2 regions of the Synechococcus sp. R55.4 genome follow, and region 1 is predicted to be linked to the other one. Evidence: riboswitches for the same ligand, from Rfam matches in the RefSeq annotation. Region 1 holds a riboswitch; the other holds the start of a gene.
What was found. Region 1 has a riboswitch for cobalamin ahead of NW842_RS03520 (sirohydrochlorin chelatase). Riboswitches for the same ligand answer to the same signal wherever they lie in the genome.

Region 1 (15,308 bases):
CCGATAGAGGTTCTGTTTCACTCCACCTGCGGCGGTCACACCAGCGCCAATCAGGATATTTTTGCCCCACCCGCCCGCCCCTACCTACAAGGGGTGATCTGTGACGGGTGTCGTGCCTCTCCTTTCTATGGCCCTCACAGCGTCCGACTCAGCCGACGGGAGTTGGAGCAAGCCTTGGGCAACGGCGATCTGGAGATTGTGCAGTCGGATCCCTGGGGTCGCCCTGTGCGCATCCGCGTTGGATCCCAACTGTTGACTGGCCAAGAGTTTGTGCTGCGCCTTGGCCAAACCCTGGGTTGGGGGATCCTCCCCAGCAACCGCTTCACGTGGGAACGTCTCCAGCCAAAGGCCGGCCAGCAGGAAGTGTACCTTTTTACCTATCGCGGAGCCGGGCATGGGGTGGGACTGTGTCAGTGGGGATCCCGCGGCTTGGCCGAGCAGGGCTACACAGCGCCGCAAATCCTCAATCACTACTTCCCCGGCACCCAGGTGATAACGTTGAGCTGAAGGCTGTTGGCCCCGACTCCAACTCTCATTTACTCCCGTGTCCCTTGCACACCCCCATCGTCGCCATCCTGCCTACTGCTACTGCAGTGAGCTGGAACACGCCCAGATTCCCAAGCGCCAGCAGCAGGATCCCTTGCCGTTTGCAGAAGCGATGCGGGTGCATTGCCAATCGGGAAGCCGCTGTGGCCGCTGCTTGCGGCCCTTGGAGCAGTTGTTTCGTCAGCAAAGCTGCTACATAGCCGATCCCTGAGCCACCTTGAGCAGGCGACCTTGGGCCATCGCACCCCAAGAAGCTGACCTCAGGCGGGGGCTTTGGGGGTGATCTTCACAATGGTGGGACGGGATCCCACCTGGGCTGACCCATTCGCTTGGGCTTGCGGCTCTTTGGCCATCCCGCTGCCGGTGGAAGTGGTTTGCGCTTTACGCCGCTTCTGCGGCACAGCATTTCCGGCCTGCTGGGCTGTATGGCTGCTGGAGGCAGTTTTGGCTTGGGTTTTACTGACCGAGGAGCCCGCTTTGCCGGTCGAGCGGCTTTTCCCCTTGACCTCTGCAGAAGAGACTTCTTTTTCAGCCAGCACCTGCAGGGCCATTTCCAGGGTAACCGCTTCGGCAGGGATCCCTTTGGGCAAAGAGGCATTGACCTTGCCATGTTTGACATACAGCCCGTAGGGGCCGTCGTGCAGATTGACCGGCTCACCATCCTCAGGATGGGATCCCAGCTCCCGCAGCGGCTTGGCCGAGGCGCGCCCACGGCCTTTCTTGGGCTGGGCCAGCAGCTCCAGCGCCCGCTCCAGGCTGATGGTCAGCACATCCTCATCGGCGGGCAGAGAGCGGAAATCGCCATCGCAGACCACGTAGGGGCCGAAGCGGCCAATGCCGGCCTGCACCTTTTTCCCCGATTCCGGGTGTTCCCCCAAGGTGCGGGGCAAGCTCAGCAACCCCAAGGCAATCTCTGGCGTAACCTGATCCGGTTTCAGCCCTTTGGGCAGAGAGGTGCGCTTGGGTTTTTTGTTGTCCTCAGAAACTTCCCCCAACTGCACATAGGGGCCATAGGGGCCCTGCGGGATCACGTAGATGGGCTCTTGGGTTTCCGGGTGAAAGGCAATGGGCTTGGGGCCTTCCTGCTTCCGCTGGATTAGCTCCGCAATGTGTTCTGGGCTCAGATCGGCGGGGGGAATATCCTCCGGCAGGTTGGCGCGCACCTCTCCGGACTCAGTTTCAACTGCTACATAGGGGCCATAGGGGCCAATGCCGATCTTGACAGGCAGGTTCTCCAGATGGATGGAGCGGGCCAGGCCGGAATCAATTTCCAGCTCGCGCGCCTTCACCTGTCCCTCGAGACCCTGCTCGCCCAAGAAGAAATGGCGCAGATAGGGCAGCCACTCCGCCTGTCCAGAAGCAATGTCGTCCAGCGTTTGCTCCATCTCGGCGGTGAAGCGGGTATTCACCAGGTTGGGAAAGTATTTTTCCAGCAGCTCGGTGACTGCAAAAGCTGTGTAGGTGGGCACGAGGGCATTCCCCATCGACCTGACGTAGCCACGGCTCATGATCGTATTCAAGATGGTGGCGTAGGTGCTGGGGCGGCCAATACCCTCACTTTCCAACACCTTGACCAAGGAGGCTTCCGTATATCGGGCTGGAGGCTGGGTTTCGTGGGCAACGGGTTCCAGCTTCCGGCAGCGGAGGGGATCCCCCTGCCGCAACAGAGGCAGATGCACCTCCCGATCTTCCAAAGCCGCCTCTGGGTCGTCGGATCCCTCCACATAGGCGCGGAAAAAGCCGGGAAAATCGATGCGCTTGCCGCTGGCCCGGAACACCGCATCGTCTACGGCGATGAGTACGATGGTGTGGGTCTGCCGCGCCTCAGCCATTTGGCTGGCGACGGTGCGCTTCCAGATCAGGTCGTAGAGGGCCAGCTCCTGGCCGGAGAGGGGGGTTTGGCTGGGCAGGCGAAACTCCGATCCGGCAGGACGAATGGCCTCGTGGGCTTCTTGCGCCCCTTTGGTTTTGGTGGTGTACTGACGGGGCTCGGGGCTGAGATATTCTCTGCCGTACATCGACTCCACGCAGGCGCGGGCAGCGCGGATGGCCTGCTCCGACAGGTGGACCGAATCGGTGCGCATGTAGGTGATGTAGCCCTCTTCGTAGAGCTTTTGGGCAATGCGCATCGTCTGCTGGGCCGACAGGTGCAGCTTGCGGTTGGCCTCCTGCTGCAGGGTGGAGGTGGTAAAGGGAGGGGCAGGTTTGCGGGTGGAGGGGCGCTCTTCCACAGAGCTGACGATCCAGGCTTTTCCCAGCAAGCGATCCCGCAGGGCCTCGGCCTGGGCCTGATCCAACAACACCACATCCCGCCCGGCAATGAGCTGGCCGGTGCTGGGATCGAAGTCTTGCCCATTGGCCAGGCGTTTGCCACCCAAGCTCACCAGCTCTGCTGGAAAGACAGCCTGCTGGCCGGCGACGGTCGTTTTGGGCTGCAGCTCCGCTTTGAGATCCCAGTAGGAGGCTTTTCTGAAGGCGCGCCGCTCCCGCTCTCGATCCACCAAAAGCTTGACCGCCACCGACTGCACCCGCCCTGCCGAGAGTTTGGGGGCAATTTTTTTCCACAGCAGCGGCGACAGGGTATAGCCCACCAGGCGATCCAAGATGCGGCGGGTCTCCTGGGCACGCACCAGTTGTTCATCCACCTCACGGCAGTTTTGCAGCGCCTCCTGAATGGCCTCGCGGGTAATCTCGTGGAACACCATGCGGCGGGTGGGCACTTTGGGTTGCAGCACCTGCTGCAAGTGCCAGCTAATGCTTTCCCCTTCGCGGTCTTCGTCGGTGGCCAGGATCAGCTCGTCCGCCTTCTTGAGCGCTTCCTTCAGCTCCTTGACCACCTTTCTTTTGTCCTTGGGGATGACGTAGAGGGGCTCGAAGTCGGCGTGGACATTGACCCCCAGGCGGCTCCACTCTTCTCCTTTCAATTCTTCTGGAATTTCAGATGCCGAATCGGGAAGATCCCGCACATGTCCCATCGAGGCCTGAACCTCATACCCCGCAGGCAAGAACCCACGGATGGTACGGGCTTTGGTGGGAGATTCGACAATGACCAGCTTAGGCATAATTGAGGTTGGCAGCAATCGGCTTAGGTTGTCGCATTTCCCGCCCCAAGGATTGGGCGGGCCAGCATACACTGCAAGAGGTGCTTAAGATAGACAGCCTACTTTTCTGGAGCGTAGCAAGTCTACCTGCGCTTGACCAGCCGTCATCGGCGATGATCCGAGCGGTCTGGCCCCATCTGGCTGCTTTGCAGGACGATGAAACTACACCATTTTTCCATTCGCACCGCCGATATCTTCCGCTCCATCGCTTTTTACGAGGGGCTGGGCTTTGCGGTGGAAGAACGCTTTACTGCCGGGATCACGCTGGCCTGCTGGATGCGCGGCCCCTGGGGGCGTTTGGAGCTGATGCAAGTGCCGCAGCCCCATCCTGCCCCGGATCCCTTTGGGGATCCCCACTATGTGGGCTACTATCACCCCGCTTTTGAGGTGGGCCCCGAATGGGGATCCCTGGCCAACTACCTAGAACATTTGCGAGCGCAAGTGCCCCTTACCCTGCTGCTGCCGCCCCAGCTCCAGCAAATTGGGGGCCAGGTCTATGAAGTGGCGTTCATCGCCGATCCCGATGGCCTGCCGATCGAGCTCATTCGTCCCCAGGGATCCTCAGGAGAGAGTCTGCCCCAACGCCCAGAGGACATTAATAAATAAATAATATAAATAAATAGTTGGATAACTAGTTGATGGGTTAGAGGATCTAATTTGGGTGGGAGCGGTCGTTTCCCCTTGTCCAGATCCTGGAGAGCCAACCCTAAAGCTAAGCTAGTAGAGCTTCTGGGGAACTTAAGAGAAGGGTTTGTTGGCCGCTTGTCAGTTCAGCCTCACCTGATATGAAAGCTCAGCTTCCGGTGACGATTTTGACAGGTTTTTTGGGCAGTGGCAAAACCACGCTGCTCAAGCGCATCTTGGAAGAGGAGCATGGGTTGCGCATTGGGGTTATCCTCAACGAGTTTGGCGAGATTTCCATCGATGGCGAGTTGGTCAACATGCCCGAGGGGGGGCTGATGCAGCTCAACAATGGTTGCCTCTGCTGCACGGTGCGAGAAGATTTTGAACAGGCAGCCCGAGAGCTGCTGCAGCGTGCCCAGGCGTTGGATTACCTGGTGGTGGAAACCAGTGGGGTAGCGGATCCCAGGCAGGTGACCGAGCTATTTGTGCAGAGGGTCTTTCATGAGGAGTTGCGCCTGGATGGCGTGGTGACCTTGGTTGACGGTGCCGAATACTGGCGCAATTTCCAGCGCTCGCAAACCGCCGCCCACCAGATCGGCAGTGCCGACATTGTGTTGCTCAATAAGGTGGATTTGATCGACGAAGCCGAACGAGAGCGGATCCTTCTGGATCTGCGCCGCTACAACCCCGCTGCCCCTTGCCTGCTCACCACCCATGCCCAGGTGCCCTTGGCCCGCATCTTGGATGTGCATGCCTTTCGTCCGGAATTGTGGGATCCCAGGCTCCCCAATGCAGAGACTGAGGCCCACCATAGCCATCACCTCGAGGAAGACGGGATCCAATCGGTGAGCTTTCAACTGCAGCAGCCGCTGGATTTGGCGGCTTTTCGCGATTGGCTACAAGACATGCCCGAGACCCTTTTTCGCGCCAAGGGGGTGCTGTGGGTTGTGGATGAGCCGCAGCGGGTTATCTTTCATCAGGTGGGCCAGCGGCAAACCCTTTTTCTGGAACGGGACTGGGATCCCGATGAGCCCCGCCTGTCCAAAATTGTGTTGATCGGCAAGGGGCTGGAGCGGGAGCAGCTGGCTGCCGGCCTCAGCCGGGTGTGCGGGGCAACCGCCGCTGGCTAAGGATCCTCTTCAGTTTTTTCGGTTTTTGGATTGGGTGATCTGGGATGGCTCGCAGCAAACTTTCAGAGCAAGAACAACAGCAAATTGTTAGCGCCTACCGCGGCTCAGCAGCGACCGCCGTCGAATTGGCGGAGCAATTTCAGGTGAGCATCACCACCATCACCCGCGTGTTGAAGGAAAATATCGCTGCCGATGAGTATCAGCGGTTGATCCATCTCAAACGCTCGGCTGCCCGCCGCAAAGACATGGGGGAAAAAGTTGCTGTTGGCAGGATCCCAGCCCCAGAGCAGCAGATTTTGCCGCTGGAGCCGGAGCTGCCTTTTTCATCTCCCTCGCTGCAGCCGAACGCAAACGACGAAGGCGAGGATAACACCGCTGGAACAGAGTCTCTGCCAAAACTGCCCCCAGAAGAACTGCAGTTGGCGGCTGAGCTTCAGGAAGATGTGGAGGATGTCGGGGAAGAGGATGAGGAAGAGACCGAAGAAGACCGTGACCTCGAAGACGAGGATGAGGACGACCCTGACTATCTCCTAGAAGATGAAGATGGGCCAGAAGAGGATCCCCTCACCGATCCCAGCTATCAAATTCAGGTATTACCCCTGGAAGAGCTCACCCTACCGGAAACCTGCTATGTCGTTGTTGACCGCTACCAAGAACTGACCACCCGCCCTCTCAAAGAATTCTTTGGCTCGGGATCCCTGCCCATCGAAGGGATGGATAACGCCAATACGCTGCCGATTTTCGACAGCCACAAGGTGGCCCGCCGCTTTTCCGAAATGAGCCGTCGGGGCAGCAACACCTACCCACCCTACCGGGTAATCCAGTTTCCCGGCTACATTCTGGAGATTGTGCGCACCCAACTGCAAAAGAAAGGCATCACCCATCTGCTCATGGATGGGCAGATCTACAGTCTTTGACCAGCTCCTCAAGCTCAGGAGCGGGGGATTCCCGTTACTGGCGCAGGTTTGCAGCCCTGCGTGAGCGCCGTCGGCCTACTTCGCCACAGCAGCAGTACCCGTCTCCCTAGGAGCCTGGGCTGCCCCGCTCCCACGAGCCACCCACGCCAACGGAGCTGAAGGCTCCTAACCTCAGTCTCATCGCAGGCAGAGATGGCGCCAAGCTTGCCCTCATTCCACAGCCGCCGCCGCGTATTCCAGCTCCTCTTCCACCACTTCCGGTGGGGCCTCTGCCGCTTGTCCTTGCTTAGCGGCCAACAGTTGCTCGCGGTACTTGGCTGCCATTTCCTCAGCCTTCTCGTAAACCAGCTTGGGATCCCGAATCATGTCGCCGGGATTGGGCTCCAGTTGCTTGGTGGACAGCGAGATCCGCCCCCGCTCCGCATCTAGATCGATGATCATCACCTTCACTTCGTCGTTGACGTTGAAGACGCTGTGGGGCGTGTCAACATGATCGTGGGAGATCTCGGAAATGTGCAGCAGGCCGGAGACGCCGCCAATATCGATAAAGGCACCATAGGGCTTGATGCCCCGCACCGTGCCGACCACCACCTCGCCCACTTCCAGCTTGTTCATCTTCCGCTCCACCAAGGCGCGGCGATGGCTCAACACCAGGCGGTTGCGGTCTTCGTCCACCTCCAGAAACTTCAGGGGCAGCTCTTCGCCCACCAGCTCTTCTTTTGGCTTGCGGGTGCTGATGTGGGATCCGGGGATAAAGCCCCGCAGCCCCTCAATCCGCACCAGGGCTCCACCTCGGTTGGTGGCAAAAATGGTTGAGCGAACGGTGGCATCTTCTTTCTGGAGCTGCCGTACCCGTTCCCAGGCCCGCATGTACTCGATGCGACGGATGGAAAGAGTGAGTTGTCCCTCTTCGTTTTCTTCGGTGAGGATAAAAAACTCGCGGGTTTCTCCCGGCTGCAGCATCTCGTGCGGGTCTTCCAGGCGGCTAATCGACATCTCCTGGAGCGGCAGAAAGGCAGCCGTTTTGGCCCCAATATCGATCAAAGCACCGCGTGGCTCCACCGAGAATACTGTACCCGCCACAATTTCGCCAGGGCTGAAGTGATAGTCGTACTTATCCAGAAGGGCGGCAAAGTCTTCAGTGGTAAAACCTACATCGGCAGCAGTGAATCGACTCATAGGGGTGCAGTAACAGATCAGTTGCGCGGGATAAAGGGTAGAAGGCCAATCGAGTTTGGCAGGATCCCACTTCCACTTTCCCACCTGGGGAGGATGTGGCTGGGAAATACCATCGTAGCTTAGAGGAGCGTCTTTTGTGGCAAGTTTCCCGGCATCTTGCCAAGCTGGAAGATAGAAGATTTGGGAGAAGAACGATTGCACTTTATCGACCAAGCCGAAATTGAAGTGCAAGGGGGGAATGGCGGGGATGGCATCGTTGCCTTCCGCCGTGAAAAGTATGTGCCGGCTGGGGGGCCATCCGGCGGCAATGGCGGGCGGGGCGGCTCGGTGATCTTGGTGGCCGATCCCGGCCTGCAAACTCTGTTGGATTTTCGCTTTCAACCGGTGATCAAGGCGGAACACGGGGCCAAAGGGGGGCCCAACCATCGCAGCGGGGCCAGTGGTGCGGATCGGCTGGTGCGGGTGCCCTGCGGTACTGTGGTGTTCAATGCGGAGACGGGGGAATTGTTGGGCGATCTGGTGGGCAAGGGGGATCAATTGCTGGTAGCCCGTGGGGGCAAAGGCGGCTTAGGCAATGCCCATTTTTTGAGCAACCACAATCGCGCCCCCCGCCAATTCACCAAGGGCGAAGCGGGAGAACGGGTGCGCCTGCGCCTGGAGCTGAAGTTGATTGCCGAGGTGGGCATTGTCGGCCTGCCCAATGCGGGCAAGTCCACTCTGATTTCGGTGGTCTCCTCTGCCCGCCCCAAGATTGCTGACTACCCCTTCACCACGTTGCAGCCCAATTTGGGGGTGGTGCCCCATCCATCGGGAGATGGGGTGGTGTTTGCCGATATTCCGGGGCTGATCGAGGGGGCGCACTTGGGGGTGGGGCTGGGCCATGAGTTTTTGCGCCATGTGGAGCGTACCAGGGTACTGATTCATTTGGTGGATGGCACGGCGGCGGATCCCGTCAAGGATTACCAGGTTATTCAGCAGGAGCTGCGCGCCTACGGCCACGGGTTAATCGATAAGCCACAAATCCTGGTTTTGAACAAGATCGATGTTCTGGATCCCCAGCAGGTTGCCGAGCGCGCCCAGAGGCTGTCTGCTGCTGCCGGCACTTCGGTGGTGACCATTTCTGCGATTGCCAAGCAGGGGCTGGATGCCCTCTTGCAGCGGGTGTGGCAGTGCCTGGGTCGGGGATCCCAACAGCCTGCGCAGTTGGATCTTGTGGGGGCAAAATCCATCCAGTCCTAGGGCAGAAGAATCTTAGAATGGGAAAGCCCCTGCCTTCCCAGAACCCAGAGACGAGTGGCCATGTATATCTCGGCGGAGGATCTGCCACCGGATTTGCGTCAGATTATGTTGGCCGTTGAACAGGCGGCTCAGGCGAGGGCGGGAGCGTGTGTGGAGCTGCTGATGCTCCTGCGGCTGCTGGAGGAGTTGCACCGCGCGATCCTGGAAGGTGCCTTTCGGGAGTCTTTGCCCAACACCCGTCAAGCTCTGTATCGGGTGCTTCAGGATTTGGAAGAAGCCGGCGACTGGCCCTATCTGCCCCGTCTGCACATCCAAGCCCTGATGCAACAACTGAAGGACTGGCCCGAATCTCAGGGATCCCTGCCGGTGTCGGTGCCACCGACCCCCCGCCCTCTTGTGGAAAACCCTTTGGGGGGGAGCTGCTCCGAGTCTTGACCTCTTTCCACCTGCCCGATGGCCGAGTATTTTAAGCTGCATCCTCAACAGCCCCAGGCCCGTTCCATCCGGCGGATCGCGGCGGCTTTGCGGGAGGGGGCGGTGATGCTTTACCCCACCGATACAGTCTATGCCATTGGCTGCGATGTGACCCACAAACAAGCAGTGGAGCGGGTACGCCGTATCAAGCAGCTCTCCAACGACAAGCCTCTTACCTTTTTGTGCCCTTCTCTCTCACGCATTGCCCACTATGCCCAGGTAACCGATTCGGCCTATCGGCTGATGCGGCGGCTGATCCCGGGCCCGTTTACGTTTCTGTTGCCGGCCACCAAGCTGGTGCCCAAGTTGGTGATGGAGCCCAAACGGAAAACCACCGGCATCCGCGTGCCCGACTCGGCCATTTGTCAGGCTTTGCTGGAAGAGTTGGGCAATCCAATTGTCTCCACCTCTGCCAAGCTGGGGGGGGATCCCGTCGGATCCCTGGGCTTAAGTTTTGGGCAAACCTGGGAATGGGAGAGCGATCCCTGGGATGAGGGTGGGATCTTTGCGGCTGAGGAAATGCGGCAGTTGGAAAAACAGGTGGATCTGGTGCTGGATGACGATGCCCCCCGCCGGGCCAAGGTCTCTACGGTAATCGATTTGACCGGATCCGAGCCGCTGGTGGTGCGGGCCGGGCTAGGGTATGAGCAGGTGGCAGATCTGAACCTGAAACTGGTGGGAGAAGACGGTTAAGGGCAGAGGGATCCCGCGTTCTCTAAAATAGGGTCAGTGCCTTCGGAGTGTGCCCATGTCTGAGGCCCTGGCTCAGCAAAAATCGGCTCTGCTGCACCTACTGGAGGCGACCGACCGGGGCCGGAAAGTTTCCCCTGACCAAAAAGCCCAGATTTTGTCTCAAATTGCCGTCCTAGAAGCGCTCAACCCCACCCCCAAGCCAACATCGGCTCCTGAAGGGTTGGAGGGGAACTGGCTCACCCTATTTACCACGAGCACAGCTCTGCTGCGGCTGGCACAGTTGCCTTTTTTGACCACCGGCGAGATCTACCAGTGTATTCGGGCCAAGGCTGGACGGGTCTTCAACGTGGCGGAGATCCAGGGATCCGGCTGGCTGGGGGCTTGGGTGCCACGGGGAATCTTGGCGGTATCGGCACGCTTTTACCCCGAATCGGAGCGTCGGGTGAGGGTGATTTTCGAGCGATTGGTGTTCGGATCCCAAGCTTTGATGAGCTACGAGATCGAGAGTTTTCTCTATTTGCTCGAGCGGGCTCCGGAGCGGATCCCGGCTATTCAAATCGATATTCGCCGCCGCGAGCCAACGGGCTGGCTGGATATCACCTATTTGGATGAAGATTTGCGGATGGGCCGGGGCAGCGAGGGGAGTGTATTTGTCCTGAAACGGGTGAGTTGAGACTTCGGCTAGCCGGAGGGCTTAGAGGGTTCCGTTTCGGCTATTTTGTGAGATAGGTTTTGGGTTAGGGTGAAGCCTATTTCCTGGAGAACTTGCAAGGCGCGGTAGGACTCCCGCAAAGCTTGCAGCTCTTGCTGAGTTTGCTCCAGTTGCCGGGCTTTTTGCTCCTGTAAGAAGCGCAGCCTTTGATTTTCGGACGCCGTGCGACGCAGAACGTGCTTGAGTTTCTGCTTCTGCTGCTGAAGCCGAGTCCGCCTCACCTCCAACTGCTGCAGTTGGATTTCTTGGAGTTCCAGTTCTATTTTCAGAGTGGCGACCTGCATCTGGAGTTGGCGAAGTTTTTGGTTGAGCTCTGGCTCTGGTGTGGGTTTTGCCGACTCAGGGCTTGGGGAAGAAGGTGATGACAATTCTTGTAGGGGCTGCAACTGTTGGGCCTTGGCCTGCGAAGCTTGATCCTGGTGCTGCTCGCCCTGCAGTCTTACTTGAGTGTGTTCGCTTACTTCGGTTTCAGTTTCCGTCTGCTGCTCAGCTTGATCAAGAATTTGTCGATCGCGGATCTGGGTTTGAGGATCCTCGTCAACCGACTGCAAAGGGAGAGAATCCTCCTCGGGTTGCCGAGGGTTGCCGCCATAATCGGCGGGATCAAAGGGAGACAGAGCCGCTACCAGCGAGGCCCGAAAATCAGTCCAGGAGCCCGACTGCAGACCCATCTGAACCACCCGCCAGGCCCCATAGGAGGCCCCAGCGGCAGCCAGGATCCCAGGGATCCCGGCCAAGGATAAGGAAACCCTGGGCAGGGTTGGCAGGATCTGATCCAACAGCCCCACCACCAGAGCGAAGACGAAAATCCCGCTCCCCGCAGCAGCGGCACCCGAGACCCAAGAGGAGCGGGAAAACATCGTCATTGGCTTTTCGTTATCACAATCGCTAGAGCGGGAAAACCAGGTTCAAAAATGGCCTGTCTGCACTCAGTTTATCCCGCCAGCAGCCTCTGTTTCCCTCTCAGGGCACCTGCCAAGCCCGTTGGTGGTAGCCCTCTAATTGGGCCCAGGGATCCCCAGCCGCTGCGTGGGTATGGCCGTGGTCGTGGTGAGGGTGGGAATGAGGATGGTGATGGGATCCGTGCCCGTGATGGTGGTGATGATGCTCGTGAGGATGGTGATGGGTATGCCCAGCTCTGACCTCTGCGCTCACGGCCAGGCGAAACTTGCACAGGTGGCAGTTCATTTGGGTTTGGCCCTGTAGGGCTTCCTGCTCCAGTTGCTGCAGGCTGTGCAGCACCGTGTCCACAAGGCCCAATTCCGGCAGCATGAGCCAGTCGATTTCCGACTGTCGTTGTCGTTGTTGTTCCACTGCCGCCTCAATTTTTTTCACCAGCACTCCGGTAAACAGGAAGTAGGGCAGCACGATCACCCGGCGCGGATGCCAGGACAAGGCCCGCTCCAATCCCACGGGCAGGCGGGGATGGGTAATGCCGATAAAGCAAGTTTCCACAGCGGCAAACCCAGATCCTTCCCAAAGCAACCGGGCCAGTTTACAGGCTTCGGCATTGGCCTCGGGATCGCTGGAGCCGCGACCCACAAACAGGAGCACGGTTTCTGCTTCTGGGATCCGCTGCGGTTGGGCGGCCATCAAAGCGGCCAATCGGTCTCGCAGCAGTTGCAGGATCTCGATGCGGATCCCCAGCGGCCCACCGTAACGAATGCGCAACTGGGGATAGAGGGCCTGCAGGCGATCCAGTTCCATCGTCACATCGAACTTGTTGTGGCGGGCCCCAAACAGCAACAGCGGCAGGGCCACGATCTCCTGCCACCCTTGGGCCAAGCACTGCTCTACCCCCTGGGCAATGGTTGGCTGGGTCAGCTCCAGAAAGCAGGGGATCACCGGTCGATGGGGGGTGAGAGCTTGGTAAGCCTGGGCTAGCTCCAGAAAGGCTTGCTGCCCTTGGGGGTCGCGGGATCCGTGGCCGATGAGCAACAGGGGCAGGGGGACAACAGGAGACTGCCCAACCGCAAGCGGAGGGGAAACACTGAGGGTATTCAACACAAAAAACTCCGTTCCTTGTGAATCGCAAGGGGTACAGGACAACGGCAGGTGGGTGTTCTGGCTGAGGGAGGGATCCCATCACAGTTGCGTCACAGTGGCGGACTTGCACCGCGCTTTCCCCAGTCTGCCTGAGCCTTTTAGGTTAGCTTGCCGCTTGTCGTTCACCAAGCCCCCTGGGGGGATGTCCTTGTCTGCCAGAAGATAGCCCTGAGGCATGAGCGGTACGGCAGACTCATGCTCAAAGGGCAGCAAAACTGTTGCCGCGCTAATCCCCCTTGCCCCTGGGAGAGGGCCTAACGCCGGCCCGCTGGTCTGGGGGGCTGAAAGTGTCGCAGGCGCAGGGCATTGGCGACCACCGAAACGGAACTCAGGGCCATGGCTGCCCCCGCCAGCATAGGGTTGAGCAACCAGCCTGTAAAGGGATAGAGCGCCCCAGCGGCAATCGGGATCCCCAGCGTATTGTAGATAAAGGCGAAGAAGAGGTTCTGGCGGATGTTGTTGAGGGTGGCCCGGCTGAGTTGAATGGCAGTGGCGACTCCGCGCAGATCTCCCGACATGAGGGTTATATCGCTGGCGGCCATCGCCACATCCGTACCCGTACCGATGGCGATCCCCACATCGGCTTCTGCCAGAGCCGGAGCATCGTTAATGCCATCTCCCACCATCGCCACCCGCCGTCGCGGTTGTCTTAGGCTGCGTATGTAAGCTGCCTTCTGATCCGGACGGACTTGGGCAATTACCCGCTGAATGCCTGCTTGCCGAGCAACCGCTTGGGCCGTGGTGGGGTTATCCCCGGTTAGCAGGATCACCTCTAGACCCATCTGTTGCAGCTGTTGCACTGCCTCAGGAGAGGTGGGTTTGAGCGGATCGGCAATGGCCAACAGCCCCACCAGGCTCTGGGATTGGGCTACGCCGATCACCGTTTTGCCCTGGCTTTCCCAATTCTGAACCCGCTCTGACCAAGAGGGATCCCAGGGGATCCCCATCTCCTGTAGCCAGCTCAGCCGACCGATGCGAATCCACTGATCTTCCACCCAAGCTTCTGCCCCACTGCCTACCCTTGCCTGAAAGTGCCAGGCAGGAGGGATCACAATTTTTTCGGCTTCGGCTTTCTGCACCACCGCCTGGGCCAAAGGATGTTCCGAGTGCCGCTCCACCGCCGCTGCCAGGCGCAACACCGCCAGGGGAGAGGAGCCGTGGGCCCAAATATCGGTGACGGTAGGGCGACCTTCGGTCAGGGTGCCAGTTTTGTCCAAGACCACCGTGCGCAAGTGGTGGGCCAATTCCAGGCTGTCGGCACTTTTCACCAGGATCCCCAATTCTGCCCCTCGTCCCGTGGCCACCAGGATCGAGGTGGGGGTTGCCAACCCCAGCGCACAAGGGCAGGCGATGATCAGCACCCCAATCGTGTTCACCAAGGCCAGCGTCAGGTTGTCCGCCAACACCCACCAGAGCACGAAAGTTAGAACTGCCACCCCGATCACTGCCGGCACAAACCAGGCAGTCACCCGATCCGCCACCTGTTGAATTGGGGCTTTGGATCCCTGAGCTTCCTGCACCAGGCGCACGATCTGGGCCAGAACCGTGTCTTTGCCCACCCGCCGCGCCTCCATCACAAAGCTGCCCGTCTGATTCAGCGTTGCCCCAATCACCTCATCCCCCGCCGACTTGAGTACAGGCAGGCTCTCGCCGGTCACCATGGACTCGTCGAGGCTGGAGGATCCCTCTAGAATGACCCCATCCACCGGCACCTTCTCTCCGGGGCGCACCCGGATCCAATCCCCCACCTGCACTTCCCGAATCGGAATATCCTGCTCCACCCCATGGCGAATTACCCTTGCCGTTTTCGGTTGCAGCCCGATCAGCTTGCGAATGGCTTCGGAGGTTTGCCCCTTAGCCCGTTGCTCCATCCACTTGCCCACCAGAATCAGGGTGGTGACCACCGCCGACACCTCATAATAGACATCCGGGTGCAGTCCCTGCCGATGGAAAGAGTCGGGGAAAACCGTTGGGAAAATGGAATAGAAGAAAGCCGCGCTCGTCCCTAAGGCCACCAGCGTGTTCATATCCGCTGAACGCCGTTGCCAAGCAGCCCAGGCTCCCCGGTAAAAATGCCTGCCCACCCAAAACTGCACCGGAGCCGTCAGCAGCAACTGCAACCCAGGATTGTGCAGCCACATGGGAAAGCCCGGGATTTCCATTCCCAGCATCATCGGCAGGGATCCGATCACCAGCACCGTGCTGATGCCCACCCCTATCGCCACCTTGAGCTTCAGTTCCCGTTCTGCGGCCCGTTGGGCGATCCGCTCTGGATCCGACAGATCGTCCAGTTGCCAATCCTCCTGGATAAGGCGCGCCCGATACCCCGCCCGCTCCACCGCCCGAATCAGCGCCTGCGGATCCACCAGCCGGGGATCCCCTTTGACGGTGGCCTGCTCACTGGCAAAATTCACGGATCCGGAGGATACTCCCTGCACCTGAGTGAGGGCCTGTTCGATGCTGCGGGTGCAGGAGGCACAGCTCATCCCTTGCAGGGCCAACTGCCAAGTGCCCTCAGGAGAAGGCGCAGAGGCCGATAGTGCACCCGATGACCCTTTATGGGCAGACATGGCAACACCTTGTTGATGAAACGACAGCTACTCTCCACCCTGGGCAGGGCGAAGGCAGCCATCTGTACAGAAATTCA
Region 2 (15,308 bases), on a different contig from region 1:
ACCGCTCGCAGCGCATCTTCATCGCTGGAATCGAGTGCCACCACCTGCGTCAGCTGATCCGCCAGGCGCTGCACGATCTCACGGCTGCGGTCGATCCCCAAGACATTGTGCCCTCGCTCCATCAAGGTGAGAGCCAAGCTAGAACCAAAGCGCCCCAGACCAATTACCGCATATTCACGATCCACCCGCTGTCGTTCGCGCCAGCGGAACGCAGTCCCTGCCATAGGATCTCCTGCCCCCTCTTTCAAGAACAGATCATAAGTTCATCCAGCAGGGATCGGAAGGGCCGCGACTCTAGGCCGACTCAGGCTTGGGCAGCGTAGAGGGGTGAGGAATCAGCTCGCGGGTGGAACGGCGCTCCACCATCTCTGCGGTGATGCGGATGTGCTTTAGGTCGCGGCGGGAGGGTGCCTCGTACATCACATCCAGCATTAGCTCTTCCACAATGGCCCGCAGGGCGCGAGCCCCGGTCTTGCGGCGATAAGCCTCTTTGGCAATGGCAGCAATGGCGGCAGGTTCAAACTCCAGTTCCACCCCGTCCATGCGCAACAGCTTCTGCGCCTGCTTGAGAATGGCGTTTTTGGGCTGCGTCAGGATCGCCTCCAGCGCCTTCTCATCCAGCGGATCCAAAGTCGCCACTACCGGGAGCCGCCCCGTGAATTCGGGAATCATGCCGTACTTGATCAAGTCTTCAGGCTCCAAAGCCTTGAGGGCATTGGCCATACGTTGCTCGCGGCTAACCGACAATTGCTCCCCTGGCTTGATAAAGCCCATCGATTTCTTGCCAATGCGCTGCTCGATTACTTTTTCCAGGCCAACAAAAGCCCCCCCGCAAATGAAGAGGATGTTGGAAGTGTCGATTTGAATGCAGTCTTGATAGGGGTGCTTGCGCCCTCCCTGGGGAGGCACGTTGGCTATTGTCCCTTCCAGCATCTTCAACAAAGCCTGCTGCACCCCCTCGCCGGAGACATCGCGGGTAATGGAGGGGTTCTCGCTTTTGCGGGCAATTTTGTCGATTTCGTCGATGTAGATGATGCCGCGCTGGGCCTCTTCTACGTCCATGTCCGCCACCTGCAGCAGGCGCAACAGGATGTTTTCCACATCCTCGCCCACATAGCCAGCTTCCGTAAGGGTGGTAGCATCTGCAACCGCAAAAGGCACATCCAACATGCGAGCCAGGGTTTCCGCCAGCAGGGTTTTGCCGGAGCCAGTGGGGCCAATGATCAAAATGTTGGACTTCTGTAGCTCCACCTCATCCAGTTCCGAAACTCCGACGCTACCGGGGTTGGCCTTGGCAGCCAGACGCTTGTAGTGGTTGTAAACCGCCACCGACAAAACCTTCTTAGCTTTTTCTTGGCCAATCACATATTGGTCGAGATAGCGCATGATCTCATGCGGCTTGGGCAACTGAGCCAGAGAAGGCAGGCTGCGGGAGGGTTTTTTGGGGGTTTCGCGACGGCTGGCGGCAGGGGCGGCAGCAGGAGGAGTGTTGCCGTCGTAGAGTTCCTCATCCAAAATCTCGTTGCAGAGCTCCACGCACTCGTCACAGATGTAGACCCCCGGCCCCGCAATCAACTTACGCACCTGATCCTGTGACTTGTTGCAGAAGGAGCACTTTAGATGGGAGTCATATTTGGCCATGGGATCCTCGTTGCTGCTTGCTCTTGGCTATCCTAATCCGGCAAAAGCCAGAAGAAAACTAAACCTTCCAATCCAGTCGCAAATTGGCTGCGAAAGCGTAAGGAGGCCGAAGTTGGTGGAATCTCACTGACCTACTAGTCTAGCATCTCCACTGGGCTCGTAGGGCTTGTTTCCGGATCCCCAAGGGGGCAGGGTGCCAAGAGATTCCCATGGGGATCAACTGGAAAGACTGGAGATATAGTCATTTCAAACTGGATTGAGACACTTCCCAAGCGCTCCGTGCCGCTTCCGCGACCACCCACTCTTCAAAAGGGAGCTGGGAAGCAATGCAACGGAGGTGTTTCATTCTTGCTTCAAAGTGACCATAAGCTTCTCCAGCGCTCTGCGCTACCCGTGCAAACGCCACAGCCTCAGTTCTCCCCAAGTGTCTTACAAGGAGGAAAACTGGAAATGGAAGGGGTGAGCCGTTTCGCTGCTATCGGGAATGGTCATACATCCTTTGGACGGATTTATAGAAAAACCGCCCGACTTGACGCCGAGCGGAAGATGGTGTGAGGAGTGAACGGAAACATGCGTCTCCGCTGATCCCATCATAGTTGAACTTATCTGGCACTGGCAAAGGAATCCTTCAGTTAAGTTGGATACTTTTTGGAGGTGTGGCCGCGCCTTTTTGTAACCAAAAAGGGGAAGGAACTGTCCGTGTTTCGTTCGCTTCCCCCTATTGGCGTCCACTCCTCACTAGAGGTGAATCATAAATTATCCCTGCCGCTAAGACAACCCACCCTACCCAAGTTTTTCGGGGATCCACCCTGTCAAGGATGCAGATCACCGGATTCCACGGTGGGATCCAGCGCCAACAGCTCCGCTTCGGTCAGCAGGGGGATCCCCAGTTGTTGGGCTTGCTCCAGCTTGGAGCCGGGGTCAGAGCCCACCACCACGTAGTCGGTTTGGCGGCTGACGCTGGCGGTGACTTTGCCCCCCCGACTCTCAATCCAAGCCTTGGCCTGCTGGCGGGAGAGGGTGGGCAAGGTGCCGGTGATTACGAATTTTTTCCCGGCCAGGATCTGGGAGACGGCAGGGTTCTCCTGCTGAGGAAGAGCGGGGATCCCTAGCGCCTGCAACTCCTGCAACAGGCGACGATGGGCCGGCTCGGCAAACCAGGCCACCACCGCTTCCGCCACTTCCGCGCCTATCCCATAGATCTGGGCGATGGTTTCTGCGCTGGCTTGGGCCAAAAGCTCAGGGGTGGGAAAATGGCCGGCCAAAATCTGGGCGGTGACCACCCCCACATGGGGGATCCCCAGCCCGTAGAGCACCCGTTCCCAGGGCTGCTGGCGAGAGCGCTGAATGGCTTGCACCAGCTTTTGGCTGGAGCGGGATCCCATTCCCTCCAAACCCTGCAACTGCTCTGGGGTGAGGCGGTAGAGATCGGCTACGGTGCGCACCCCCAAGCTCTCCACCAATTGGGCTGCCCGCTTTTCCCCTAAGCCTTCGATATCCAAAGCATCGCGGCTGGCCCAGTGCTGCAATTGGCCCCGCAGCTTGGCCGGGCACTCGGGGTTGGGGCAGCGGGTCACGGCTTCGCCAGGGGGACGAACCAAGGGGGTGTGGCATTCCGGGCACTGGCTGGGCAGGCTGTAGGGAACAGCGTCGGCAGGGCGCAATTCTTTTAGGATCCCGACCACCTCCGGGATGATCTCCCCGGCTTTGCGCACGATGGCAGTATCGCCGATGTGCACGTCCAGCTCCCGCAGGCGATCGGCATTGTGCAGGCTGGCGCGGCTGACAAGGGTGCCGGCCAAAGGAACCGGCTCCAGCTCTGCCACCGGAGTGACGGCGCCGGTACGGCCCACGCTGGCCACGATGGCGCGGATGCGGGTGGGGACTTCCTGGGCAGGGTATTTGAGGGCAATGGCCCAGCGGGGAAATTTTTGCGTAAAGCCGGCCTCCTCCTGCAGCCGCAAGGAGTTCAATTTCACCACCACCCCGTCGCTGGCGTAGGGGAGCTGGGCACCCCGCCATCGCTCATAAAATTGGATCACTTCTCCCAAGCCCCGACAGACCTGGGAAAGGGGGTTGACCGGAAATCCCAATTCCTTGAGCTGCTGCAGACACTGCCACTGGGTTTGCGGGGGATCCCCGGCAGGCCATCCCTCCGGCCAGTGGAGGGCGTAGGCGAAGAAGCTGAGCTTGCGGGCGGCCACAACGCGGCTATCCAACTGCCGCAGGGTACCGGCAGCACAGTTGCGCGGGTTAGCAAAGGGGGGATCCCCGGCGGAACGACGCTCTTGGTTGATCCGTTCAAACTCGGCTAGGGCCAGATAGACTTCCCCCCGCACCTCCAAAACGGGAGGCGGATCTGCTGTCGCCAGCCGCAGGGGAATCGAACGAATGGCGCGCACGTTGGGGGTGATGTCCTCTCCGGCCTGTCCGTCCCCCCGAGTAGCACCCCGCTCCAAAAGACCCTCGATGTAGGTTAGGGCCAAGGCGGCGCCATCAATCTTCAGCTCACATACATATTCCAGCTCTCCCTCTGTCCCGCCGTCGGGAACAGGGGCACGGCCCAAAACTCGCAGCAGACGCTCTTGCCACTCCTCTAGCTCTTCTGGGTTGAAAGCGTTTTCCAAGCTGTAGAGGGGGATGCGGTGGAAGACGGTGGGAAAATGCTCTGCAGGTTTTTCTCCCACCCGCTGAGTAGGGCTATCGGGAGTGACCAGTTCAGGGTAAGCCCGCTCCAGCTCTTGCAGCTCGCGGTAGAGGCGGTCGTAAACGCTGTCTTCCAGGATGGGCGCATCGTGGACATAGTAGGCAATGCTGGCCTTCTGCAGCAGGGTGCGCAGCTCGCGGGCGCGTTCTTCCAGATGGGGATCCATAACTCCTTGGGTGAGCAAGGTCTACCCCTAGGTTAGGGCTCCTGAGGAGCCAATAAGTAGGAGCCGATATTCTCCAAGCTGGGAGGATGTAGGAAGGGGATGGTCAAGATGGCCTGCTGGGAAAATGGCTGGGGGAGCTGGGCCAGAAGAGTCTGGTGACGACGGCGGAGGGCCTCTCCAAAGGGGGTAGAATCCTCCAACCACACCCGATTGAGAACGGCGTAGGGATGAGGGATCCCCAAAGCATCCAGTTCCGCTAAGAGACGCTCGGTTTCCGCCAGAACTGCTTGCTCGGGGTTAAAGACGGGGATAAAGGTAACAAACTGGGGATCCTGGAGCTGCTGCCGGAGCTGTCGCACCTGGGCCAAGAGCTCCCGCATCCGCTGCGCCCATTCCGGCCTGCCCACCACATCCCGATATTTCAGCCACAGCTTCAGGGCCAAGCTTACCCAACCTTCCAGAGCCTGGGGCATCTGCAGAAACCGCAGGAGATGGCCTGTGGGAGCCGTGTCCAGCACCACCAGGTCGAACTGCCCGCTCGTCTCCTGTCGGAGAACACTCAACAGGGCCATCACCTCATCCAAGCCGGGTGGAGGCATCTGCAGCAGTTGCCGCCACGCCTGCGGGTCGTATTGGACTTCCACCCCTGCCGTCCCCTCCCCCGCCAAGATGGCCGCCACCTCCTCCAGGTAATCCTGCCGGAATTGCTCCAGCACCACCGCCGCATCGACCTCCTGCCCCAGCAGGTTGGGCAGCAGGGGAATGGGATCCTGACCCAGTTTCGTCTGAAACAGATCCCCCAGCGAGTGAGCCGGATCGATGGAGACCAGCAAGAGCTGCTTGTCGGGATGGCGCTTGGCCAAGTTCCAAGCCAGGGCCCCGGCCACCGTCGTCTTGCCCACACCCCCTTTGCCCCCCACCAACACCAGTCGGATCCCTTGGGCCAAAAAGTCCGGTAGAGCCGGGATCCCCTTGAAGGAAGGGAAGAGGGTGGAGAAGAGAGACTTTCTCTTCTCTTGGCTCTCTGCTTTTTGCTCTGGGATCCCTTCCAACTGCAGCAGCACCTCTGGCAAGGGGCGAAGCTGCTGAACCAGCTCATCCAGGGCCGCCAACCCAACCGGCTCCTGCAGTTGATAAGGACAGACCCAGATAGAGTATCCGGGCAGCTCCTCCTGTAGGGCTTTGAGCACACGCCGCTGTTCCTGTTGCCGCGCCAAGTAGAGGGAAGAGGGGAGAGCAGCGGGCAGCGAAGGTTGGCTGTTATTCTCTCTTGCAAGCAGCACCTGATTGACCAGAAGACCGCCGATGGGCACGCGGCGGTTTTGCAGTTGCTGACAAAAGCGGCGGGTTTCCGCCACGCTCAACTGCTCCGGGATCATCACCAGCCAAGCAGAAGTGCTCTCCGGATTGGTCAAGCGGGCTTTGCCCCCCTCCAGTTCCCTCTGCAACTGGGCCAAAAACGCATCCGCCTCATCCGGTCGATAGGTGCCCGTCAGGGCTTGGGCGATTTCCCGGTGCTTGGCCTGAAAGGTGGCAAACACGGCCAGCAGATTATCCAAAAAGTCGGGCAGCTCCAACAGCCGCAGGGTATGCCCGGTGGGGGCCGTATCCAGGATGACCGTATCCACCTCCTCCCTCGCCAGCAGCCGGTTGACCTCCAGAATGGCCATCAGCTCATCCACCCCCGGCCACGCCAAATCCCAGATCGGCAGCAGATCCTCTCGGCCAAACCAACTGCCCCGCTCGGCAATGAGCTCCAGGGCCGGCCCATAGGTTTGCCGAAAAGACCGCAGCAAAATCTCCGCTTGCAAAGCCCGCACCTGTAAATTGGGGCGATCCGGCAAGGGTTGGGCCACATCCGTAACCGAGATTTGCAGCACGTCCCCCAACGAGTGGGCGGGATCTGTGGACATCAGGAGCAGACGGCGCTGGGGATCCACCTGGGCCAGTTGGCGAGCCAGCGCGCAGGTCAAGGTTGTTTTGCCCACTCCTCCCTTGCCGCTGAACAGCAAGAGGCGTTGGGAAGCCAAGAGCAGAGGATGGCAGGAATGCTGATACATTTACGCTGAACACTGCTGACCATTACTGCTCAACGGTGAAGCGATAGCATTCTGTCCATTTCCGTTCGCGTTAGCGGGACGGAGTTCGAACAGAAAGGCGGTATCCCGCAAAGCTCTGAGCATAACACCCAGAGCGCCTTGCCAGTCTCGTGGTAGCCTATGGTTGCACTTGGGGCATGTGAACACTTTCGCACCACCTAACTTCGTGTGGATGTGCCCACACTTGGTACAGGTTTTGCTGGTGTACGCTTCCGATACTTCCACGACAACCACGTTTTTCTTTTGGGCTTGAAACTTCAGGAACTGCTTGAACCGATAGTGCGCCCAGGTGAGCATCGCCCTTGCTGTCTTGCTACCAAACTTCCTCCCCGCCTTGGCAACCATCTTGGCTGACTCGAAAGTGGGGAGGAATATCAATCGGTAGTTATCCGTCAGGAACGCCGCTACCTTGCGATGGCACTCGTCCACCAAGTTCCCGATTCTCTCCCGCAGACGAAACGCCGCTTGCCGCATTCGCCTACGCTTGAGTCTCGGTGCCTTGCTCAGCCTAGATTGCAGATCGTCTAGGTGGTAGCACAGCCGAGCGATCCTACCGAAGTCCCCCTTGGCAATATCTACAAAACCTGCTCCATCAAACCCTGTAAAGAAACTTCTTACCCCAGGGTCAAGCGCAACAACCCCCTTTGCTAACGAACACTGCTCGTTCACGGGCTCAGGAAAGATGGCATACCATCTGTCTTTCACCCGCATTAGTTCAGTCCCACGTGCCCATTCTCTGGGCATCTCCTCGGATGCACGAAACGCCAAACCTCGGGTGAGTTTCGGATACCACGTTCCATTGCGAAAGTTGCCGGCGTTGAACTGCAGCGTATGCGACCTGTCTCGCACACTGCGAAACCTCGCGTCTTTGCTCCGGTGAAACGCCAACCACGCCTCGACGACCGCGTTCTGTTTGATGTGGCAGGGGGCGTCCTTCACCCACTCGGGCAGGTCGGAGCGCAGGATGATGTCCCGCAGCTTTCTGGCCGTTTTTGGGGCACCATGCTGACGCTGATAGGCAATCGCTTGGTTGTAGCAGTACCGGCACGCCGCTTGCCACCGCTTCCAAACTTTAGCCAGCGCTGGTTCCGGATAAATCCGTATCTTTCTCGATTGCAGCCCGGTATTTTCTGAGTCCGTAGAGCCGACTGCTGAAGCAGTGCAGGATGGTGAGGATATCCTCAACCAGTTCCTGTTGGGGAGAAAGGTGATCGTCATCGAGAACCAAGACCTCGCACCCGTATTGACGGCAGTACCACTCAACGAGCTCAAATCCAAACCGGCAGAGTCGATCCCGGTGAGCGACCACAATCGTTCCGACGTCTCCCGCACGAACTCGTTCCAATAAGGCAAGGAACTTTGGTCTTTTGAAGTCGAGACCGCCGCCAACCTCTCCGACCACTTCGGCTCCAGGATAGAGGTTAACCAGTCTTGCAATCTGTCGCTCCAAGTCTGGTTTCTGCCCTCGACTGCTGACTCGGGCGTACAAAACGACTCGTTTGGTTTTTCTTGGTGATTTAATGTAGCTGTCGAGGTCATACCTTCTCGCCCTACCGGATGGTGTACGTATTGCCTTGATCCAGCCCTTCTGTTCCCATCGCCTCAAAGTGTGGAGACACACCCCAAAATAATCCGCCGCTTCTCTCGGTTTTACATACCTAGCCATACCAAGCAGCCATACTGAACATACTGTACATTATTTTCAGTATAGTCCAGCGTATCATTGACTAGAGTCATGCTCACTGTTAACGCGACTGAGTTGCAAAGGGATCCCCTCCCACACAGGTCGCCCCTATTTTGGCCTGGATCCCTCTTGGGGATGCTCTAGATCACTGCAAAAGTGCTCCGCACCGCTGACGGGATGGGAAGAGCTTGTACGGGAGCAGCTCACCGCAGTTTCTCCTCTCCAAGCCACACCCGGCGACGTCCTCTGTCCCACACCAGCAGCGCGTGGATCCCAATCCAAAGTCCTGTCCACAGCCAGTTGTGCAGCCAGATTTTGCCCAGAATGGGCAGGGTCAGGCCCTCCGTTCCCCCCAAAACCAGGCCGGCGGCCAAAATCAGCCCTTCAAAAGCCAGAAACCCCAAGATGAGCATGGCCGGGATCCAGAGATAGTTCAGCAGCAGTTGCCTTGGCCGAAGCGGCTTGGACTGAGAAAACAGAGGTCGGTAACCGCCAGCAAGAGCAATCCCCACCGTGCCGATCCCCAGCACCAACCCCCAGGCAAACGAATCGGGAGTGCGGGGATAGTTGTGCCAGGTGTAGCCAAAGATTTGGTTGGCCAGCCAAATCATCAAAGCACTAATGATTGCCCTTTGGCGGGTTAAAGTTGTGCCCGCAACAATACCAACAGTTACAAAAGGAAGGGTACATGTATAAGCAATATTGCTGAGACAGCCGACGGTGGTAAACAAGCTGGGCCAGAACCAGCCTCGGGCCAAATCTTGAGCAGCTTGTATCCAAAGTGGGGCTGGGATTAAGCGGCGAGAGCTGGGGATAGGTTGAGCACTCGATTGCAGGCCAATCATGCTTTAATCTCCTGGAAAAAGGTGGTCTTTCAGAGGACAGCTATTAAGCAAATGCTCAAAAACAATTTGTCGAGCTACTTGGGGAGTAACCCGCTTGTACCAGGTGCGATCCCCAGAGTAAAAAACCACGGGCCCCTGTTGGCAAACTTCCAAGCAGCCTGAGGTGATAACCTGTACGTCCAGGTTGGCTTCTCGAAGAGCCGATTCCAGAGCTTCCACAACTGGTTGGTAGTTGCGGGAAGGATAACAACGGCTGGAACGACAGACGGCAAGGTAGGGACGTTTAAGAGGGTTATCCTCATAGGGGATCCGCTCTTTCCCCTGCACATAGATGGCGCGGATGCGCTCGTAAAGAGAAAGCTTTTGGTAATCTGCTTTGCCTTCCGGCAGGTAGTCTTCCTCTGGCCCCAAAAAGGGGCTGGGCAGAAAAATCTGCAGCAAAGGCTCTTCTGCTCCATTCCAGAATTGGATTCCCCACATGCGGGGCTGACCTTGGGGATTGAGGCGCCGGTAGAGAGCAGCACGGCTAACCAATCTTTTGCGGCGCAGCTCGGGTGGGGTCTTACGATGGGGGCCGCCTTGGTGCTCCTCCAGGCACAAATGCAGGTGCCAAGTTTCGGTGGCAACGGTTAGATAGCCATCGTAGAGCACGCACAAAGCTGGAGGTTTCTTGAAAGCCAGCTCCAGCACCCCGCCTTCCGCCACATGGCCCACCTGGATCTCGGCCCAGTGCTCTTGAAACAGCTCGTAGAGCAACGGCCCCAAGCAGTCGATGTGGGCAGGGATCCCTTCATAAAGGGTTGTCCAACCCGTCAGAGAAACTTCCTGCCAAGTTTGATGGAGAGGGGTTATCCAGGGGGTAAAAGTGGCCATGAGAGAGCTCCTCAAGGTAGTGGTGGAATACGAGTAATCACCTCTTTTTTGAGAGGGCGCTCGGCCCAGGGTAGGATCCCATCTGGCTTGGTGAGGTAGAGCTCTGCTGTCTGCAGAATGAGATCCACATCTTTTGGATCGAGATCTCCAAAAACATAGGTCATCTTTTGAGGTGCTGCCAACGCAACGACACAAGCATGGCTGCAGCCGCTCATACAGGCAACCGGCTTCAGGGTCAGTTGAGGATTGAGGGTTTGAGATTGCAGGGCAGACAGCAGCATTTCTCCCTTGCTAATCCCTTCTTTTTGGCCGTTAACCCACCGAGATCCGCAAGTGACACAAACCCAAAGACAATGGCTGCTGGGTTGCTGAGCAGCGCTGCCAGCTTGGATGGGCAACTGGGAAGTTGATCGAGACATGGTGCTCCTTGATATAGTCATAGGTTTCTGTCCAAGCAAAGGGTGTGAGAAGAGGCAAAGACGATCTCAATGTCTTGGCCAAGGATTCAGCAGTGAGTTAGACAGCTAAAAGTCAGCCTCAAGTCGCTCTAAAATTGGCCCCTTAAATTAAGCCGAACGGTGCGACCCACTCCGGGGTAGCCGGGGAAAACCTCATATTGCTCATCCAGCAGGTTATCGACTCCCACCTCGAGAGCGAGATTTTCTGCTACTGGGATCCCTCCCCGCAGAGCCAGGTTGGTGTAGCCGGGCAGAGATTGGGTATTGGCGTTGTTGGTAAAGAAAGTGCCAATGTGATGCAGGAAAACTGAGGCATACTGATCCTCTGCATCGCGGTAGCTCAGGCCCAGGTTGAAGCTGTCTGCTCCCACGAAGGCTAGCTGTTTGCCAACCGCTTTGGGATCCAGCGCCGAGCGGATGATGGGATCGTTCAGGGTGTAGTTGGCAAAAAGAGTCCAGTTTTCCCCCAATCGCAAATCCAGGGCTGCTTCTATGCCTGTGTATTCCACGAGCTCAATGTTTTCGTAGGTTCCCCTGCGCGGGCCAGTGCTGACAAAGGTAATGCCATCGCGGATGCGGTTATGGGCAAAGGTCAAGCGCAGTAGGCCAAAATCTCCCAGAGCCTGATCCAGGCCAATGTCAAAACTCTCTCCCCGCTCCGGTCGCAAATTGGGGTTCCCATCTACCTCAAAAAAGCCCCGCAAACGAAAGAATAAGTTTGAGATCAAGGGGGTGCGAAAGCTGCCGGCATAATTGGCCCTCAGGGTGGTGCCTTCTGCCAAAACCCAGCGGATCCCTGCGGCGGGAGAGGTGGCCGAACCGTTGACCAGATTGCTCGAATCTTGGCGAACACCTAAGTTGAGATAAAAGTTGGGCTGTGGCTTGTAATCCAGGCGGGCAAAGAGGGCCCCTTGGTTCACGGTATTGTCGTAGTTGACATTGGTGGATCCCCTGGCAAAGGAGAAGGTGGTGTTGCGAGCTGAAATGGATCGGTAGTCTGCTCCTAGAGTAAGCTCCAGGTTTTCAGCAGCCTTCCAGGTGTATTGCAGTTGGGATCCCCACCCCGTTCGCAGGATCTCATCCCGGGATCCCTGGCTTTGTGGGGCGCTGAAGCGATAGTTGAGGTCGTCAAAAAATACCCTAGCTTGCAGGGATCCCTTCTCTTGATCCCACAGCCAACTGAGATCTAACAGCAGGTCGTTGGTGTTTTGCACTGCATCGGGGGAGGGAAACTCGGTGCTGCCGGGCACCTGAAACGCTTTATTGAGATAAAGGGCATTTCCTGTTAGGACCTGGCCTTCTGCCAGTTGCCAGGTGAGTTTGGCTTGTAGGTTGTGGTACTCCACTGCCGAGTTCTCCCGCCTGCCTGCTTTGCCCAAACGCCTAATTTCAAAAGGAAAGTCGTTGTTGCTCTGCAGACGGCGATAGCTGACCACCCAGCCCAGATCCTGCACCTGGCCGCGGTTTTGGATCCCTTGCTCGTTGAGGCCGTAGCTGCCGATAGCCGCTTCCAGCACGGTCTCGGATCCCGGCTTTGGATCCAGCGTCACGATGTTGATGACCCCGCCAACGGCATCGGAGCCGTATAAGGTGGAGCCCCCACCTGGAGAGATCTCAATACGCTCGACCACATCTGTAGTGATCTGAGACAGATCGAACCCGCCAAAAAAGCCCAGGTCGTTAATGGGGCGGCCATCCAACAGCACCAAAACCTGGGCCGTTCGTCCTCCCCGCATAAACTGGGAGCTAAGGGCTCCCAACTGGGTTCCTGCCGTGCCGTCGCTGAGGATCCCGGGCAGGTAGCGCAGGGCCTCCTGAACGGTTCTTGCCCCTTGCTCTCGAATTTGCTGGCGGGTAACGACGTAAACCGGGCGGGAAGAATCCCGCAGCAAGCCGGGGCGACGAAAAGGCGTGGTGACGGGTTGATTTAAAATCTCGGCGCTAACGCCGGTTTCCAAAACCTCTTGAGCTGAGGGCGGGGAAGCTGCCGGCTGCGCCCACGCTGGGATCCCCAAAACAAGACCCCCCAGCGCCAGGCTGAGACCTAGAATGGGATTCATTTTCTTTCTTGAAGCTCCTGATTCCGTGCGACGCGGAAGAAAGACGAGCCAGAACCGCAGGCGGGCATCCTGACTGAGGGCATAGGTCTAGCCCAAGCCCATCACAGTTGCGGCACAGCGCCGGATTTGCACCGGACTTTCCCCTTTACATGCCCTGGCTGATCCCCAGGACAACCTGTCGGTACAGCTTTCTCTGCGATTGCTCCGAAAAAGCCGTGCTAGGCATCATACATCCCCTGCTCTGGAGTTCCTATCCTGCCAGGGGGGATGTCATCCCCAGGGGTGAACGGGATCCCAACGGCAATCCCAGGGCTTCGGATGGGCCACATCCCATTTAGGCCAGATTTCTTCACTGCTTTGTAAGCAGTTGAAGAGTAGCCCACTACTATTCCAGATCCTGAGGCCCAGGGATCCCTTGACTTTTGAAGAATTTGAAGAATAGGGAGGATAGAGATACGCTGAGATCTTGCAAAATCCACAGCCTTTGGGAGAGTAAGAGGGGAGCAGTGGCTTGGCTGCTGTCCACGGGATTCATTGGACTAGTACCCAACCGGATAGAAAAGAGGGGCTTTTTCGGTCGCGTGAGCGGCGCGGAGCGCTCTTTCCGGCAAAGCCGTTGCCTGGTGGGCTGGATCCGGTTCAACATGGCTGGGAGAGGCAATCGGCACCTCAATCATCCGATCCGGTACCAGCGGCACCATTTCGGAGCGGTCGGCGATTTCCCGGAGAGAATTGGCAATGGATTCTTGAGTCAGCAGAAACTGTCGTTCGTTGCGCTGCATCTGCTGCCACACCTGGTAACGCTGGCTCCACCGGCTTTGGGTATGCACAGTCCAACTGTAAAGGCTCAACACTGAAACGCCGGAGAGGATAGCCATCCCTGTGGAGATTTGCTTCCACCAGGCTAGGTGTTCTGCCCAAGCAAGATGCTGGCTGCGAGGATGGGCTGATTTCAACTTCAAATTCAAAGGTTGGGTGCGGCTGGCCTGAACTGTACCGGAGAGGGGTCGGCTCAGAGCAGAAGGCTGTCTGTGGCGACGAGGGCTTTTGGGACGATCAAGACCTGCGTTCAAAGGCTGGCTAACCATAGGGCTTAACCTCACACACACCAAGGGATCCGACGGTGCAGGACTGCCGGTTCCGCTTCACCCTAGTTCCCCGCATCCCCCAATAGCAACCCCCTTCTCCCGATTCCCGGCCTCAGCAGGACAGCTGTCCGCTTCACGGTAGCCGATCTCTTGAGAGCGGGAGAACCAACCTAAACCTACATCTGACTGCTGCGGGCAGCCACTCGCAGTTTGGCAGAGCGGGCCCGTGGATTGCGTTGCCGTTCCAGTTCGGAAGGGGACAAGGGCTTGGGGGTGAGCACCTGCCAACGGGGATCCCTGCGAAAGGCCCATTTCACCAGGCGATCTTCAAGGCTATGGAAGCTGATTACGGCCAACCTGCCGCCGGGTTTCAACCAAGTGGGGGCTTGGGCCAGCAAGGTTTCTAAAGCCTCCAGTTCTCGGTTCACGGCAATGCGCAACGCCTGAAAGACGCGGGTGGCCGGGTGGATGCGGCCTCGCCGAGCTGCCGGAGGTACCGCCTGCCAAACCACCTGGGCCAACTGGGTAGTTGTGGCGAGGGGACGAGCCTGCTCGATGTGATGGGCAATGCGGCGGGCAAATCGCTCTTCGCCGTAACGGGTGAAAATCTCGATCAACTCTTCGACCGGGCGATGATTAACCCAATCGGCAGCGGTTTCCTGAGCGGCACTGGGATCCATGCGCATGTCCAGCGGCCCCTCTCCGCGAAAGCTAAATCCCCGCTCAGGGCAGTCCAGTTGCGGCGAACTCACCCCCAAGTCGGCCACGATGCCATCGAAGGGAATCCCCTGCCCCTGCTCATCCCGAAAGCCATGCTGCTGCAGATCGAAATCGGCAAAATTGAGGTGCCACAGTTGGATGCGGCTGCCGGGGATCCCTTCTGCTGCAAAACGCGCTTGCGCCGCCTGCAGAGCCGCCGGATCCCGATCCAACCCCACCACTCGAGCAGCTCCCCCCCGCAGCAGCGCCAAGCTGTGTCCACCCCCTCCCAACGTCACATCCAAAAAAATACCGCCCCCCTGGGGTTGCAGGTAGGCCATCACCTCCTCGGTCAAAACGGAATCGTGTTGATACACCTTGCCAAGCACGGTCTGCGGGGGTTCTATTTCTGCTGCTACAAAGTTCAGTATCTGCAAAAAAAAGGCCGAGGCCAGGCCCCGACCGAGGAATCCATGTTGTTAAGGTGATCCTCTGAGAAAAGAGGGGTGGCCGTCAAAAGACAGGCTGTCTTGGGATCCCTGGTAAGATCTCTGGGGCATGAGTCCGGGCCTGAGTAAGATGAGACTGCTGCCGCTTTTGCCCAGTCTGCCATCAGAGTTGCTGTGTTGACTCACTCTTCTTCTACCGATATCCTCACTCTCTCGCCGGCCAAGGGCCTGCGCGGCCAAGTCAGCATCCCCGGCGACAAATCCATTTCCCACCGCGCCCTGATGCTGGGATCCCTGGCCGAAGGAGAAACCACCATCCAAGGGCTGTTGCTGGGAGAGGATCCCCGCAGTACGGCAGCCTGTTTTCGGGCGCTGGGGGCAGATATTTCGGAGCTCAACAGCGAGTGTGTTCGCATTCGGGGAGTTGGCCTGGGCCAGCTGCAAGAACCGGCAGACGTGTTGGATGCAGGTAACTCCGGCACCACCCTGCGCCTGATGCTGGGGATCCTGGCGGGCCAGGCCGGGCGCTTTTTTGCCGT

Region 2: linked by a shared signal. The riboswitch ahead of NW842_RS00200 (TonB-dependent receptor plug domain-containing protein) and the one ahead of NW842_RS03520 (sirohydrochlorin chelatase) in region 1 are both predicted to bind cobalamin.

Annotation. Positions count from the first base shown of each region.
Region 1 covers NZ_JANSIF010000009.1:6,963-22,270, reverse strand. The annotation lists gene NW842_RS03580 (SpoIID/LytB domain-containing protein) at 1-507, shown strand, start outside; gene NW842_RS03575 (hypothetical protein) at 545-757, shown strand; gene topA (type I DNA topoisomerase) at 807-3,608, opposite strand; gene NW842_RS03565 (VOC family protein) at 3,804-4,253, shown strand; gene NW842_RS03560 (CobW family GTP-binding protein) at 4,433-5,401, shown strand; gene NW842_RS03555 (hypothetical protein) at 5,446-6,318, shown strand; gene NW842_RS03550 (30S ribosomal protein S1) at 6,529-7,497, opposite strand; gene obgE (GTPase ObgE) at 7,693-8,736, shown strand; gene NW842_RS03540 (hypothetical protein) at 8,797-9,171, shown strand; gene NW842_RS03535 (L-threonylcarbamoyladenylate synthase) at 9,190-9,903, shown strand; gene NW842_RS03530 (PAP/fibrillin family protein) at 9,959-10,576, shown strand; gene NW842_RS03525 (hypothetical protein) at 10,585-11,481, opposite strand; gene NW842_RS03520 (sirohydrochlorin chelatase) at 11,579-12,619, opposite strand; cobalamin riboswitch at 12,652-12,788, opposite strand; gene NW842_RS03515 (heavy metal translocating P-type ATPase) at 12,916-15,231, opposite strand.
Region 2 covers NZ_JANSIF010000001.1:38,120-53,427, reverse strand. The annotation lists gene NW842_RS00245 (potassium channel family protein) at 1-224, opposite strand, end outside; gene clpX (ATP-dependent protease ATP-binding subunit ClpX) at 295-1,641, opposite strand; gene ligA (NAD-dependent DNA ligase LigA) at 2,454-4,514, opposite strand; gene NW842_RS00230 (ArsA family ATPase) at 4,547-6,574, opposite strand; gene NW842_RS00225 (RNA-guided endonuclease InsQ/TnpB family protein) at 6,575-7,798, opposite strand; gene NW842_RS00220 (IS607 family transposase) at 7,686-8,279, opposite strand; gene NW842_RS00215 (hypothetical protein) at 8,501-8,908, opposite strand; gene NW842_RS00210 ((2Fe-2S) ferredoxin domain-containing protein) at 9,146-10,015, opposite strand; gene NW842_RS00205 (DUF1636 domain-containing protein) at 10,027-10,434, opposite strand; gene NW842_RS00200 (TonB-dependent receptor plug domain-containing protein) at 10,563-12,533, opposite strand; cobalamin riboswitch at 12,575-12,727, opposite strand; gene NW842_RS00195 (hypothetical protein) at 13,073-13,621, opposite strand; gene rsmH (16S rRNA (cytosine(1402)-N(4))-methyltransferase RsmH) at 13,798-14,697, opposite strand; gene aroA (3-phosphoshikimate 1-carboxyvinyltransferase) at 14,944-15,308, shown strand, end outside.